Regions from separate parts of the Pantoea sp. SM3640 genome, predicted to be linked through region 1. Evidence: predicted binding sites of a transcription regulator. Region 1 holds the regulator's gene; the other holds the start of a gene.
The links. Region 1 encodes Fur, which represses iron uptake genes when iron is present. Its sites were predicted from a motif close to ATAATAATGAGAACNACTATCAA; they were not measured.

Region 1 (4,861 bases):
GACGCAGAATGTCGGATGCGCTTTCACCAATGTGTTGCGTGTGGCTGGCAATATAACGGTAGAGCTCTTCGTCAACTTCGATCGTTTTCATCTTATTCCGTACGGTTCTTTCTCATGACAGAACCACCTGTTTCCTGAAAAGCTCTGAGTATAGTCAGGCAATTCAAAGGATGTGCGGGTTCTAACATCAGGATTATAAAGTTAAATTCAGGCGGGTTGTTAGCAATCAAACGGTTTACGGGCAAAAGTCAGAATATGTCCTAATGCCGCCGGAACCGGCGCGCCTGAAAAGGTGAAACCATGATAACCTAAGCACAGGTCTCAAACTTAAGAACTTTGCTATGATTTTGAACGCCCGTTTGCAAACTGAACAATCCCCTGCTGATTCCTTACCTGTCGTGCTTATCCACGGCCTGTTTGGCAGTCTGGATAACCTTGGCGTGCTGGCGCGTGGGCTCAAAGATGCCGGGCCTCTGCTGCAGGTTGATGTCCGCAACCACGGACTCTCACCACGATCTGACGAGATGAACTACGCTGTAATGGCGCAGGACATGGTCGATACGCTGGATGCGCACGGCATTGAACGCGTCGCGGTGATCGGTCACTCAATGGGCGGGAAGATCGCCATGACCATGAGCGCGCTGGTGCCGGACCGCATCGAGCGGCTGGTGATGATTGACATCGCTCCGGTCGACTACCAGACCCGCCGCCATGATGAGATTTTTGCCGGTATTCGTGCTGTAACCGACGCAGGCGTCTCGTCACGCAGTGAGGCGGCGAAGATTATGCGTACGCTTATCGATGAAGAAGGGGTGATTCAGTTCCTGCTGAAGTCATTTCAGGCGGGCGAGTGGCGCTTCAACGTCCCGGTGCTGTGGGATAACTACACCACGATTTCGGGCTGGCAGCCCGTTCCGGCATGGGATCATCCGGCACTGTTTATTCGCGGAGGCGACTCCAGCTATCTGGACAACCGCTACCGCGATGCGCTGTTGCAGCAGTTCCCGGCCGCGCAGGCACATGTCATTGGAGGCGCGGGACACTGGGTTCATGCAGAGAAACCCGATGCCGTTTTGCGCAGTGTCCGTCGCTTTTTTGCGCTTTAAAAGCAAATAGATGGCGGCAAAGGTTTAGGATTGGCGTCCGGAGTAAGCGTGAAGTATGATGGCGCGCTAAAATTTTGCCGCGCGTCCGTTTTGCTGCGGCAATAGCCAATAATTTATAATCTGCGCGGTGAGTGACTGGCGCCCGCCCCCATTCAGTTTTACTAAGCCATGGCAAAAGAACAGACTGACCGCACGACGCTCGATCTCTTTGCTGATGAGCGCCGCCCTGGTCGCCCCAAAACCAGTCCGCTTTCGCGTGATGAACAGCTGCGCATCAACAAGCGCAATCAACTCAAACGTGACAAAGGACGCGGACTTCGTCGTGTCGAACTGAAAATGAACAGTGAAGCCGTCGATGCGCTCAACACGCTGGCAGAGCAGCGCAATCTCAGCCGCAGCGAGCTGATTGAACAGATGCTGCTGGCACAGCTCAAACTGGATTAATGCGGGCAAATCGCACGCAGGAGCAAATGTCGGGGCTTTAACCGTTCACCGGTTTTCTCTCGTCTGCTATTATTCGCTGAAATGTGCTGCGGCACACATCTCATTATCAGGATTTAAGAGGTTATTTTACTCATGGCACTTGTAGGCATCTTCTTTGGCAGCGATACCGGCAATACCGAAAACATTGCAAAAATGATCCAGAAACAGCTGGGTACAGACGTTGCAGAAGTGCATGACATCGCGAAAAGCACAAAAGAAGATCTGGAAGCGTTTGATATCCTGCTGCTGGGCATTCCGACCTGGTACTACGGTGAAGCGCAGTGCGACTGGGATGACTTTTTCCCGACGCTGGAAGAGATCGATTTCAACGGCAAGCTGGTTGCGCTGTTTGGCTGCGGCGATCAGGAAGATTACGCGGAGTACTTCTGTGATGCGATGGGCACAATCCGTGACATCATTGAGCCGCACGGTGCCGTGATTGTCGGACACTGGCCAACCGAAGGTTACCACTTCGAAGCCTCAAAAGGTCTGGCCGATGATACCCACTTCCTGGGTCTGGCCATTGATGAAGATCGCCAGCCTGAACTGACTAACCAGCGCGTAGAGCAGTGGGTTAAGCAGATTTCTGATGAACTGCAGCTGAAAGATATCCTCGAAGCCTGATCCTGCCCGACTCAATGTGAGCGCCAGCTCACATTGAGGCAATGGAAATTCCTATAGAAATAATAGCCACATTTTTTTAACTTTCTCCGTTTAATCTGTAGAATACCCGCATCGATCTTCCGCTTATTTCTCAGGCGGCAAGACTAAGCGATGTACCAACAGACATCTGCCAGAATCCTCCCCGGCCCGGTGACCTATCCCCCACAGCCCGTGATGATTCAGGCACGCCCTCTGGTTTTCATTTCATCGCTTCAGTTCTATAATGAGACGCAAATGAGAATGAGCGCAGATCGACATTCAAGGCGACAAGCCACAAAAGTGAATATAGTGACAGGACAAAATCCGCATGACTGACAACAACACCGCATTAAAGAAGGCTGGCCTGAAAGTGACGCTGCCCAGACTGAAAATTCTGGAAGTGCTTCAGGAACCTGAGTGCCATCACGTCAGTGCGGAAGATTTGTACAAACGCCTGATCGACATCGGCGAAGAGATTGGCCTGGCTACCGTTTACCGTGTTCTGAACCAGTTTGATGACGCTGGTATCGTGACCCGTCATAACTTTGAAGGCGGCAAATCTGTCTTTGAACTGACGCAGCAGCATCACCACGATCATCTGATCTGCCTGGATTGCGGCAAAGTTATTGAGTTCAGCGATGAGTCGATCGAAACGCGTCAGCGCGAAATCGCCACCCGTCATGGCATCAAGCTGACCAACCACAGCCTCTATCTCTATGGACACTGTACGCTGGGCGATTGCCGGGAAGATGAAACCCTGCACGACCAGTAACGCGAACTGAAATAAAAAAACCGGTGAATTCACCGGTTTTTTTTCGTCTGTCCTGGGCTGTGATATCAGGCGACCAGCGTCTCCTGCAGATAGCGCCAGCGTGGAATGGAGCTGCTGCAGTCCAGTATCGCCAGCGAAATACGGCTCTGATTATTGCCATTCATCATCTGCATTTCGCGATACTGCACGGTGATCTCTTTCTCATGATGAGAAAGGATGACGTGCTCGCAGGTGGCAATACGCATCCCTTCGCGCTGTCCCTGCAACTGCCTGAAGAGTTCCTCGACCTCGTTCAGATTGCACTCTCTGCCCTTTGGAGTGACCATGCGGAATTCAGGATGGAAATAGGACATCAGCAGCTCAAAACTGTCATCAGATCCGGCAGGCTGGTTAAAAATACGTTCAATGAGCTGATGTAAAACGACCACACTGTTTCTGGCTTCCTGGGCGAGAACTGTCATTTTTTTTCCTTCTGTAACCCGCTTTGCAACCTCTGAGAGCGCATAGCCTACCTGAAAGCGGATAATTCACATCCGGAAATTGATTAATTTTTTTAAACTCAGATTTCTCTCACAATGCGGCATTTAATCGGTTGCGGTTAGGTCAGAATAATCGTCGGCAATGATTAAAATCGGGGCAACAAAAAAGGGCGATAAATCGCCCTTTTGTCATTTTATGAGGTCAGCCTCAAAAAAATTTATTCGCCGGTTTTCGCCCAGGTATCACGAAGACCGACGGTGCGGTTAAACACCAGCTGCGACGGTTTAGAGTAAACGCTGTCGGCACAGAAATAACCTTCACGTTCAAACTGGAATGGAGTGGTCGGTTCTGCATCGCGCAGGCCCGGTTCCACAAAGCCCTGTTTGATCGCCAGTGACTCAGGATTGATTACCGCCAGGAAGTCCTCTGCCGCGCCCGGATTTGGCACACTGAACAGACGATCATACAGACGGAACTCTGCTGGCTGCGCGTGATCCGCAGACACCCAGTGAATCACCCCTTTGACCTTACGGCCATCGGCAGGATCTTTGCTCAGCGTATCTGTGTCGCTGGTGCAGTAGATGCAGGTGATGTTGCCCGCTTCATCTTTAGCGACGCGCTCAGCACGAATCACATAGGCATTACGCAGGCGGACTTCTTTGCCCAGCACCAGACGCTTATATTGCTTGTTCGCCTCTTCGCGGAAATCGGCACGGTCGATCCAGATCTCACGGCTGAACGGCACTTCACGCGTGCCCATCTCCGGTTTACCCGGATGATTTGGCATAGTGATGATTTCGTTATGGCCTGCTGGCAGATTTTCAATCACCACTTTCAGCGGGTCCAGCACGGCCATGGCACGTGGCGCGTTCTCGTTCAGGTCGTCGCGAATACAGGATTCCAGCGAGGCCATCTCCACGATGTTATCCTGCTTGGTCACGCCAATACGACGGCAGAATTCGCGGATAGAGGCGGCGGTATATCCGCGACGACGCAGACCTGAAACGGTCAGCATGCGCGGATCGTCCCAGCCTTCTACGTGCTTCTCAGTCACCAGCTGAGTGAGTTTGCGTTTCGACATCACCGCATACTCCAGATTCAGGCGCGAAAACTCATACTGACGCGGATGAACCGGTATGGTGATGTTATCCAGCACCCAGTCATAAAGTCGACGGTTGTCCTGGAACTCCAGCGTACACAGCGAGTGCGTAATGCCTTCCAGCGCATCAGAGATGCAGTGGGTAAAGTCATACATCGGGTAGATGCACCACTTGTTGCCGGTCTGGTGGTGTTCCGCGAACTTGATGCGGTAAAGCACCGGATCGCGCATCACGATGAAATTAGAGGCCATGTCGATTTTAGCGCGCAGACAGGCCGT
Region 2 (4,861 bases), 690 kb from region 1:
AGACGCCACTCCAGTACAATCAGCTGAACATTGCGCGCTGCCTCGCCGTTGAGAAGTGCCCATAACTGGCTGGCGGAGATCGGTAAGGTGCCGCGCGTGACGCCCAGAAAAGCCAGCGCCCCGCAGGCCATCAGCAGCAGCGCATTGATCATCGTCCGTGTCATATCTGCCCTCTTCCCAGCTTACGGCGCACCAGCACAATCAGCATCGGCGCACCGAGAATGGCCGTGACAATTGACACGCGCAGTTCACCCGGCACCAGCAGCCGTCCCAGAATATCGGCCGCCAGCAGCAGACAGGGAGTGATCACCAGGGTTCCCGGCAGCATCCAGCGATGATCGTTGCCCAGCAGCCAGCGGGCCAGATGCGGTGTCATTAACCCGACAAAGGCGATGGGGCCGACTGCCGCCGTCGCCGCACCGCTCAGCAGTGCAATCGCCAGCAATCCCACCAGTTGAGTACGCATCACACGGGTGCCCAGCGCGGTTGCCATATCTCCGCCCATACTCAGGCTGTTGAGCGAACGTGCCAGCAGCAACGCCAGCAGGCTCCCGGCTACGACCGCCGGAAAGACAGTGCGCAGAATGGCGAAATTGCGGATATCCAGCGAGCCGCTGTGCCAGAAACGCAGATGATCGTAAATATCGGGATTAAGCAGCGACAGGCCAGATGTTAAACCCTCCAGCACCGCACCCAGCGCCACGCCTGCCAGCGTCAGACGCAGCGGATTCACGCGGCCGCCGCCGATCGCACCCGTCATGGCCACCAGCAGCGACGCCAGCAGTGCACCCGTAAAAGCAAAACCCAGCCATTCCGCAGGAGAATCGGCGCCAGAGAGGGCAATGCCAAGCACCACCGCAAAACCCGCTCCGGCATTCACACCAAGAATGCCTGGATCGGCCAGGGGATTGCGCGTCAGGCTCTGCATCAGTGCGCCCGCCAGACCTAAACTGATCCCGGCCAGCAGTCCCGCAAGGGTTCGCGGCAGCCGGGCATCGCGCACGATCACGCAATCGATGCGGCTGCAGTCGGAGAGTAAGGCATGTGTGACATCATGAAAGGGTACAGGTCTGGCTCCCAGCATCAGGCTGAGCGCAATAAGCAACAATAGCAGCATCCCTGAACCGGCTATTGCACGGAGTTGACGCATAACGTTTAAACCTTCACGAATTCAACATGGCTCGCAATTGCGAGTGTTTATGATAATGATACTTGTTATCGTTATTAACTATTTTTTGTATGTTACCATGACTCTCAGATTCAATAATGAGGAAAATGGGTGCTAAAAAGCGACGCTATGAACAAACCCTCCCATTTTATCGATCTCACTCTGCTGAGAACCCATCCCGCCTTTCGCGCCCTGTTTATCGCCCGCTTTATCTCGATTGTCGCTCTCGGCATGCTGGCGGTGGCGGTCCCGGTTCAGATTCAGCAACTGACGCAATCACCATTGCTGGTAGGACTGGCGGTGACGCTGGCCGGAGCCGGTATGTTTATCGGTCTGCTGACCGGCGGCGTGCTGGCCGATCGCTATGAGCGTCGTCGCCTGATCCTGTTTGCCCGATCCACCTGTGGCCTGGGCTTTGCCGCGTTGTGCATTAATGCCCTGCTCCCTTCACCGTCGGTCATCGCCGTCTTCGTGCTGGGACTCTGGGATGGTTTTTTCGGCGCGATAGGCGTCACGGCGCTGCTGGCGGCCACGCCGGCGCTGGTCGGGCGTGAGAATCTGATGAAGGCGGGTGCCATTACTATGCTGACGGTGCGCTTTGGCGCGATTCTGTCACCCGCGATTGCGGGTATGGTGATTGCTCAGGGCGGTGTGGCGTGGAACTACGGGCTGGCCGCGTTCGGCACGCTGCTGACGGTGTTAACCCTGTTGCGATTGCCGCCGCTTGCGCCACCGCCGCAGCCGCGTGAACATCCCATAAAGGCACTAAGCAGCGGCGTCCGCTTTCTGTTCGATACGCCAATTGTAGGTATGGCGGCGCTGACTGGCGCGCTGGTAACGCTAGCCAGCGCGGTGCGTGTGCTCTATCCGGCGCTGGCCCCTCATTGGCAGGTCGGTCTGACGGCGCTGGGACTGATGTACGCCGCCGTGCCGTTGGGTGCTGCGACAGGCGCGCTGACCAGCGGACGGCTGGCACAGTCGCCACAGCCGGGCCGCCTGATTCTGGTCAGTGCCATCGCGGCATTCGTCGCACTGGCTCTGTTCAGCCTGATGCCGTGGTTCAGCCTGAGTCTGATCTGCCTCGTAGCCTTTGGTTATTTCAGTGCCATCAGCAGCCTGGTGCAGTACGCGATGATTCAGACGCTGACGCCCGATGCGCTGCTTGGCAGGATCAACAGCCTCTGGACAGCGCAGAATGTCACCGGCGATGCGATAGGTGCAGCAATAATTGGCGCGATGGGTTCACTGCTTTTGCCGCAGCAGGCCGCCGCCCTCTCTGGCCTGGCAGCCACCGTGCTGGGTCTCATCATGTGGCTGCTGATGGCCCGCCTGCGACGCTATCAACGGCCTGCCTCCGACGATGCCACATCATGATTTCACGAACAGCGCTTCCAGCCGCGTCAGTAAATGACTGGCGCTGTAGTAGTCGAGACGAAAGCTATCCAGCCCCAGCGCATAGACCGCTTTAGCGCGCACCGCTGGGGCCTGCGCCAGAAAAGCATTGCTCATTACCTGCGCAGCCGTGTTATCTTCGGCGGCAAACAGCAGATAAGTCTGTCCATTCAGGCCTTCCGCCAGATTTTCGCCTGACAGCTGAAGAATATCTTTACGCTGTCCCATGCTGTGAGCAGACTGAAGCGTCGCCGGTGGCGTTGCCAGCGTGAAGCCCAGCTCCTGCAGTAACTTCCCCTGTGCCGATGCCTCCGTCCAGAGATTCACAGCCCGGCCATCTCCGTTCCACACCATTGCAGAAACCGGCTGCGGAGGCAGGGTCAGCTTTGCCTTCAGCGCCTTTTCACGCGCGTCGAACTCGCTTATCCGGGCAGCGGCATCCGCCTCATGCCCGGTCGCCTCACCCAGCAGCGTCACCAGCTGCTGCCAGCTTTTATCGTCATAGTTAACGACCAGTACCGGTGCAATCGCCGAGAGCTGATCGGCCAGTTTGATCGCTGAATCATTACCGGTGGCGCTGACCACAATCAGGTCTGGCGCTTCCGCAGCGATCGCTTCCGCATTGGGTTCACCAATATAGAGCCGCTTTACGCCACGCTGTTTCGCCACACGCCCCCACTGCCGGAAGAATCCCTGCTCATCAGCCAGCCGGCTGCCGGGTGCGGTTGCGCCACTGGCAACTACTGGCGCATCAATCGCCAGCAGCGAGCCAGTCAGGGTGACACTGGTCGAGACAATGCGGGTCGGTGCCTGAGCCAGGGTGACCTGACCTTTTGCCCCCGCGAAGGTGCGCGGCCAGCCGGTCTGTGCAACAGCGGTCACGCTGAACAGAGTGATACTCAGCAAAAACAGCGCTAATGCCGACGTTACTCCCTGTTTAGTCATTTGTTTTCATCCTATTTCTCTCTGGTAATCCGGGCGACAACTTGTGCTGATTTAACCAACAAAACCAGCTGAATCACCGCGTATTTATTGACACCTTCGGCTATTCGACGTAGGTTACTGCACCATAATACAAATGATAATCATTATTAGTTATCTTATCATTTATAGGTGAAATTATGGTGGAATCACTGGCATTTGAACATCCCCTGCTGCAGGATTTTCCGGCACTCTGCCGTGGCTTCCTGTTTACTTCTCCCTGGCGAAGCCTGACGACTCAGGGCTGTTTTACGACACTCACTGCTCCGGTAAACCAGGGTGAGCAGCTGACCGGAGAGTTTCAGCAACAACTGCAGCATCATTTTGCCTCGGCCAGAAAACAGGGCATAGCCCATCCCATTCTGGTGGGTGCGATCCCGTTCGATGTGGATCAGCCCGCTGCACTGTTTATCCCTGAGTCGTATCAGACCTTTCAACGTGACGATCTGAAAGCCCACGCCTCATTGGCTGAAAGCAATCTGCCAAAAGTTCGTCGCCGTACGGCGCTGCCGGATCACGCCACCTTCACTGACATGGTTGCGCAGGCCGTAACGGCCACGCAGCGCGGCGATCCGGATAAAGTGGTGCTGTCGCGGCTGATGGAGATCGTGGCGGAACAGCCGGTCGATACGGCCGCCCTGATGCAGCGCATCCTGGCGCAGAACCCTGACAGCTATCATTTTCATCTGCCGCTGCCTGATGGCGGCGCGCTGGTGGGTGCCAGCCCTGAACTGATGATCCGTAAGCAGGGCCGTCAGTTCAGCTCCTGTCCGCTGGCCGGTTCAGCGCCGCGCAACAGCGATCCACAGCGTGACCAGGCCTCAGGTGACAGCCTGATGCGGTCAGCTAAAGACCGGCATGAACATAAACTGGTGACGGACGCGATGCGCATGACGCTGCAGCCGCGCAGTCGCCTGCTGTCAGTCCCGGAAATCCCTTCCCTGCTGACCACCCCGACACTGTGGCACCTCGCTACGCAGATTCGGGGCGAAGTGCTGGACGACCGCGAAAATGCGCTGTCACTGGCCTGCCTGCTGCATCCGACACCGGCGCTCAGCGGCTTTCCGCATCAGCGTGCTCAGGCGCTGATTCAGCAACTTGAACCGTTTGAGCGTCAGCTGTTTGGCGGCATCGTCGGCTGGTGTGACGATCAGGGCAACGGCGAATGGGTCGTCACCATCCGCTGCGGCACGGTGAATGGTCCGCGGGTCCGGCTGTTTGCTGGTGCGGGCATCGTGGCGGACTCACAACCTGAATCCGAGTGGCGCGAAACCGGCGTCAAACTCGACACCATGCTTCGCGCTTTTGGATTGCACTAAA

Region 2: fepD (Fe(3+)-siderophore ABC transporter permease) is a predicted target of Fur. The motif match lies at 1,200-1,222, and genes of this name have one in related genera.

What each region holds. Positions count from the first base shown of each region.
Region 1 is NZ_CP064872.1:2,729,013-2,733,873, forward strand. Features, by position in the region: gene seqA (replication initiation negative regulator SeqA) at 1-91, opposite strand, end outside; gene ybfF (esterase) at 342-1,106, shown strand; gene ybfE (LexA regulated protein) at 1,275-1,550, shown strand; gene fldA (flavodoxin FldA) at 1,683-2,213, shown strand; gene fur (ferric iron uptake transcriptional regulator) at 2,560-3,003, shown strand; gene IV493_RS12730 (hypothetical protein) at 3,069-3,464, opposite strand; gene glnS (glutamine--tRNA ligase) at 3,701-4,861, opposite strand, start outside.
Region 2 is NZ_CP064872.1:3,419,574-3,424,434, forward strand. Features, by position in the region: gene fepG (iron-enterobactin ABC transporter permease) at 1-164, opposite strand, end outside; gene fepD (Fe(3+)-siderophore ABC transporter permease) at 161-1,150, opposite strand; gene entS (enterobactin transporter EntS) at 1,298-2,542, shown strand; gene fepB (Fe2+-enterobactin ABC transporter substrate-binding protein) at 2,537-3,505, opposite strand; gene IV493_RS15905 (isochorismate synthase) at 3,682-4,860, shown strand.